Solitalea canadensis DSM 3403: one gene and its partner. The main gene of each other region encodes a partner of the protein of the gene in region 2 in a complex. Links are inferred from orthologs where the notes say so. Each region holds a gene or a part of one and is shown on either strand. Other genes may lie near its edges.

The links. The genes of interacting proteins can lie anywhere in the genome.
Region 1: the proteins of SOLCA_RS14920 (region 2) and accD are in contact, whole or in part, in a solved structure (PDB 8UXZ), measured with the Escherichia coli proteins. The link is inferred for Solitalea canadensis DSM 3403 from one-to-one orthologs.

What each region holds. Positions count from the first base shown.
Region 1 is NC_017770.1:2,741,101-2,744,214, forward strand. Bases 260-3,114 are described here. They hold accD (acetyl-CoA carboxylase, carboxyltransferase subunit beta), read left to right. Parts: upstream 260-1,190; coding sequence 1,191-2,039; downstream 2,040-3,114. Other genes in these bases: fbaA (class II fructose-bisphosphate aldolase), read right to left, coding at 260-800; SOLCA_RS11380 (cysteine desulfurase family protein), read right to left, coding at 2,225-3,114. In the rest of the region: more of fbaA, read right to left, coding at 1-259.
Region 2 is NC_017770.1:3,591,991-3,595,221, reverse strand. What follows is about bases 260-3,011. They hold SOLCA_RS14920 (acetyl-CoA carboxylase carboxyltransferase subunit alpha), read left to right. Parts: upstream 260-1,033; coding sequence 1,034-1,990; downstream 1,991-3,011. Other genes in these bases: SOLCA_RS14905 (BON domain-containing protein), read right to left, coding at 2,860-3,011; SOLCA_RS14910 (LysM peptidoglycan-binding domain-containing protein), read right to left, coding at 2,481-2,852; SOLCA_RS14915 (DUF488 domain-containing protein), read right to left, coding at 2,076-2,432; SOLCA_RS14925 (hypothetical protein), read left to right, coding at 472-864; SOLCA_RS14930 (RNA polymerase sigma-70 factor), read right to left, coding at 260-267. In the rest of the region: more of SOLCA_RS14930, read right to left, coding at 1-259; more of SOLCA_RS14905, read right to left, coding at 3,012-3,231. UniProt on the Escherichia coli protein: Component of the acetyl coenzyme A carboxylase (ACC) complex. First, biotin carboxylase catalyzes the carboxylation of biotin on its carrier protein (BCCP) and then the CO(2) group is transferred by the carboxyltransferase to acetyl-CoA to form malonyl-CoA.

The sequences.
Region 1 (3,114 bases), 850 kb from region 2 along the record:
CCATGGAATACAAAGTTAACAGGTTTTTCAGCTGTTAAATTGTGCTTTGCTTTGATGAAATCCTGAGAGTTTTTAAGAATAACCGGAGAAAGCTTAACGTTACCTGGTTTATAAACGCCGTGAACGTTACCAAATGCAGCTGCAATAGTAAAGCGGTGGCTGATTTTGCTTAACTCAGTGTAAGCGAAGTCAACTTCTTCAGGTTGCGTGTATAGTTTAGAACTATCAACATCCGAGTTATCAACACCGTCTTCTTCTCCACCTGTAACACCTAATTCAATCTCTAAAGTCATACCCATTTTGCTCATGCGCTCTAGGTAAGTTTTACAGATTTCAATGTTCTCATGTAATGGCTCTTCAGAAAGATCGATCATGTGCGACGAGAACAATGGTTTGCCATGTTGAGCATAGAATTTTTCACCTGCAACCAACATGCCATCGATCCAAGGCAATAATTTTTTAGCTGCGTGGTCTGTGTGAAGTATTACAGATACACCGTACATTTCAGCTAACAAGTGAACATGCTGAGCTGCAGAAACGGCTCCTGCAACACAAGCTTGCAAATTGTCGTTATTTAGTGATTTACCGGCATAAAATTGAGCTCCACCGTTTGAAAGCTGAATAATAACTGGAGAATTTACAGCTTTAGCAGCTTCCATTACACCATTAATAGTATCAGTTCCGATAGTGTTCACTGCAGGTAAAGCAAACTGATGTTGTTTTGCTAATTCAAATAATTCCTGAACCGCATCACCATGTAAAACGCCTTTTGCAATAGCGGTCTGTGTCTGGTTTGACATACGAGAATAGTTTTGTTAATAGAGAATTATAAAAAAATTGAGTTGCTAAATATAGGAATTTAGAAATAAAATATTGTATGATTTTAAACATGCAATTTTTAATTTCACTGATTAACAATGCAATAGGCTTACTATTTTATATCATTTTAATAGTGTATTTTGTACACAAACATCAATTTATAGAAATTAACATGTCATTGAAAAATAGGGCCGAAATGATTTATTAAAAGTGGCTGTTTCTGTATTATATATTTTTGCTATTTTGCAGCCCTTTTTATTAAAATATTTTTTCGCTTTCCGGGCTTTTAAAAGGGTTTTATTAAACAGTATCGATAAATATCGGTTTTACAATTAACGAGAACAAACATATTCCAATACTAATACTAAACTATGAGTTGGTTTAAACGAGCAAAAGAAGGTATTACCACTAAAACCGAAGAAAAGAAGGAAACTCCTGACGGTCTTTGGAACAAATGTCCTTCTTGCAAAAAGGTTTTACATAATTCTGAGCAGATAGAAAACAAATATGTGTGTCACCATTGCGGTTACCATATTCGTATCGGCTCGAAAGAATATTTTGAAGTTTTATTTGATGATAACCAATTTGAGGAACTTTTTTCAAATCTTACTTCCGGCGACCCGCTAAATTTTGTTGACAGTAAAAAATATACTGATCGTATCATAGAAACGATGGCAAAAACGGGATTGAAAGACGCTATTCGTGCCGGACATGGAAAGATTGAAGGTCAGGATTTGGTGATTGCCTGTATGGACTTCGATTTTATTGGGGGATCAATGGGTTCTGTTGTAGGTGAGAAAATTGCCCGTTCAATTGATTACTCCCTAAAAAACAAAATCCCTTTCCTAATGATCTCTAAATCAGGTGGAGCACGTATGATGGAAGCTGCATTTTCATTGATGCAAATGGCTAAAACATCAGCTAAACTTGCTTTGTTAGCAGAAGCTAAAATTCCTTATGTTTCTTTATTAACCGATCCTACAACCGGGGGTGTTACTGCATCTTACGCTATGTTGGGAGATATCAACATCTCTGAACCTGGCGCAATGATCGGCTTTGCAGGACCTCGTGTAATTAAAGAAACCATCAAGAAAGATCTTCCTAAAGGTTTCCAAAGTGCTGAATTTGTATTGGAGCACGGCTTCTTAGACTTTATTGTGGATCGCCGTCAGATGAAAGCTAAAATAGCTTCATTCTTAAGGATGGTGACTAAAAAATAAGATGTTATCAATTGATAAAACAAAAAACGGATGAAGTGATCACTTCATCCGTTTTTTGTTTCTTAAAGAAGTAATAGGGTGATAATTTTATATAAAAGACATAGCGTAAAATTTATCATCCATTAAAACTAAAAACGGATGAAAAATTAATTCCATTCGTTTCTCTAGTTCTTACAAAATGTTATTTACACCGTTACCGGAATAATCTGTTTTAACTTTTCAATCACAAAATCGATTTCTTCTTTCGTGTTATACTTACAGAAAGAGAAACGAACCGATGGACGATTAGGGTTTGTACCAATTGCCGTAAGTACATGTGAACCAATATTTGATCCGGAAGAACAAGCACTTCCTCCTGATGCCGAAATTCCGTTTATATCCAAATTAAACAACATCATATCTCCCATATCCGATTCGGGGAAAGACACATTTAAAACGGTATATAAGCTTTTGGCAGGATCAGTTTCACCATTGAATTGTACATCGGTAAAATTTTGCGTCAATTGATCCTTCATATAGTTTTTCAAACCCTGAACATATTGAGCATGTTCATCCATTTCATGATAGGCAATTTCCAATGCCTTTGCTAAACCTGCAATTCCATAAACGTTCTCAGTGCCACCCCTCATGTTGCGTTCCTGAGCTCCACCGTAAATAAAAGGTTTAATTTTCACATGATAGTTTACATATAAAAAACCAACCCCTTTCGGTCCGTGTAATTTATGCGCAGCGCAAGCTATAAAATGAACTTTCAGTTTACTGAGGTCATGCACGTAATGCCCCATTGTTTGTACGGTATCGCAGTGAAATAAAGCGTTGTATTGCTCGCAAAGATTTCCTACGCGTTCTACATCCAACAGTGTCCCAATTTCATTATTGGCATGCATTAAGGAAACAAAGCTGCGTTCGTTATTCTTTAACAACTCTTCAAGGTGATCATAATCGACAGTACCTTTTGAGTCGATATTAACATAACTTAATTTAATAACACCTTTCTTTTCCAACTCTTCAAGTGTATGCCCAACTGCGTGGTGCTCAATTTTTGAAGTAATTGCGTGAGTAATACCATGGTCGT
Region 2 (3,231 bases):
AATAGATTGATTGATAACAGCTCTATATAAATAGGAGCGCATTGCTGCAGGATTTTCAAGGGCAATAGGACTCTCCCAGAGCCGCAAAAATACATCTTGAATGATTTCTTCAGCCTGTAATTGATCCTTAACATATTTATGAGCCAGCATTAATAAGTTTTGAAAGTAATTGCGGTATAAGCTTGTAAATACCGAATGATCTCTTTCTAATAATCTTTCTGCTATTTGCTCATCGGATAATGCTCCATTTTCATTGTCTGATGTCATCCTTATAGCTTAAAAATGTGGGCGGAAGAAAGCGCGAAAATCAAAACTAACAAAAACCTGATGCCTAACAAAACATATGCAGCTATCCCACAATAATTAAATAGATATTTAGTAGATTAACTATGTAATAGTTAAGGGATAAATTCGTTTAATTATAATCATAAATGCACAAACTAATTTATCAGAAAACTAAACTTCCGTACTATGAAAACATTTAGGAGCATCATTACATTCGTTATCCTGATAACAATATGTTTTCAGTCAGCCGCTAATAGCTATTATCCCGAACAGTCGAGAAAAGGGGTAGTTGTTCTTCATCCTGTAAAATTCAAAAAAACGCAAGGTGCCGATTCATTGTCTGTAAAGATAAGTGGTGACAGGTTAACACGAAAACAGGCTCAGCAGCTCACCAGCGAATTGCAGAAGCAAAAAGGAGTAGTAAAAGTTCAGGTTAATTATGAGTTAAATACTGCGCAAATATCTTTTGTAGCTAACCAAGTTACGAGTAATCAACTTTCAACCATCATTAATTCATTTAAATCACCACAAGGGCAATCAAAATATAAAGCAATCATAATGTATGATTCTACTCATTGATAGTCAGCTGTTTAATCTGAAGTAATGAGTTAAGACGATTGTTAGGGGGTTAGTAGTACATTGATTTTAAAAATGTTTCTTACTTTTACCCCTCAATTTTAACCACAGTAAATCTTAGAATAGCGCTTTCCATAAATGATTTACAGCATTAAAAGACTAAAGAAAATTAATGAAACCAACTTTTGATTTTGAAAAGCCGATTGCCATATTGATGGAAGAGCTGGAAAAGGTTAAGCAGGCACAAGAAAAAACCAAAGTAGATTTTTCGGCAACCATACGTGAAATAGAAGCAAAAATAGATCAAACACAAAAAGACGTGTATAATAACTTAACAGGTTGGCAGAAAGTACAAATGTCGCGTCATCCGGAGCGTCCACAAACGCTTGATTATATAGCGATGATGTGTGAAGATTTTATTGAGCTACACGGTGATCGTACGGTAAAGGACGATAAAGCTATTGTAGGGGGCTTTGCAACGATTGATGGTAAACCAGTAATGATTATTGGTCATCAAAAGGGAAAAAATACAAAGGAGCGTCAATTCCGAAACTTCGGCATGGCAAATCCGGAAGGTTATCGTAAGGCATTGCGTTTAATGCGCATGGCAGAGAAATTTAATGTTCCTGTTGTTTGCTTAATTGATACAATGGGTGCATACCCAGGCCTTGAAGCCGAAGAACGTGGACAAGGTGAAGCTATTGCACGTAATTTACTTGAAATGTCGGTACTAAAAGTTCCGATTCTTTGTTTCATCGTTGGTGAAGGAGCTTCTGGTGGTGCATTAGGTATAGGAATTGGCGATAGAGTTTACATGTTGGAATATTCATGGTATTCGGTGATTTCTCCTGAATCATGTTCTTCTATTTTGTGGAGAAGCTGGGATTATAAGGAGAAGGCAGCAGATGCATTAAAGTTAACAGCAGATGATATGTATGCTAACAAACTTATCGACGGTATCATCAAAGAACCATTGGGTGGAGCTCAAAATGATCCGGCTGCAATTGCGTCTACTTTAAAACAACAAATCGTTTCAGATCTGGAAACGTTAACTAAAAAAGATATTAAAAAAGTAGTTTCTGAACGTATCGATAAATTCTCGTCAATGGGAGTTGTTAATGAGCATTAAGAACTAGCTATAAATTTATACTAACAAAGAGAGCCTGGGTTTTTATCCAGGCTCTCTTTGTTTCAGGAGGTTCCATTTGTAATTTTTAACCTTGCAATCCTTCCAAATATTCTTTCAATACCAACGCGTGATTACAATGTTCATCCTTTGCGGCATAAAGCAGTGTTACAGTTGCATGGTTTTGTGTATCATCCAAAAGTTCCTGAACTACTGGGTTACGTTGTAATTCTTCCTTATACTTAATCCCAAATAGATTAAACTTTTCAGGTTCATGGTTAAACCATTTTCTTAATTCAGGAGTAGGAGCAATGTCTTTCATCCATATATTAAAATGGGCATTCTCCTTTTTTAGACCCCTGGGCCAAAGTCGGTCGACAAATACACGAAAACCGTCAGCTTTGTTAATAGGAGCATATATCTTTTTAATCGTTATAACTGCCATGATAAATAAGCCAAGCCGCCCCTGCGAACTAAAGCCGGCTTTTAATTGTTATTGAGGTATCTTAAGTACTTGACCGGGTTTTATCAGGTCCGGATTACTAATCTGATCTTTATTGGCTTCAAATATTTTCTGCCAGGTTAATCCACTATACTTTTGAGCTATCTTACTCAAGTTGTCGCCTGGTTGTACAGTGTAGGTAGTACTGGCACCTGCCGCAACTCCGATGTTTAGAACCATATCTGCTGATCGCATTTCCGGATCCAGTTTTTCATAAATACTCCAGATCTGCTGCTTTATTCCATCTCCCGGAGCGGTACCTGTAACATACAAAACATTGTTTTGCTCTTGTACCGATAAATCACTTACTCCATTACTTTGGGCGAAATCTATCAGCTCTTTATATTTATCTTGTAGTGCCATGTCTCTATTATTTAACAATTGTAAGTTGATTAACTACTTTACGAGGCTTTGCCTCATTTACAGCTTGCATAACCTTCATCAGATCGTCTTTCTTTACTTTGCCTGTGAGTGTAACTACGCCATCGGCAATTGCAAACGAAACACCCGTAATTCCTTTTTGTGTAAAGGAATTTTCAATAGTAGTTTTTAGCACATCGTCAGGATTGATCGTTACTGTTGGTTCTGGAGCAGGAGCTGGTTTTACAGTAGTATTGTTGACAACGGATTTAACTCCTTTAATTCCTTTTACAGAGGCTTCAAGGGCAGTCTTACTGCTTTCGTCATTCACTTCTCCGATTAGAGTTACTACACCTTTTTCAACGGTAGCACTAACGTTGGG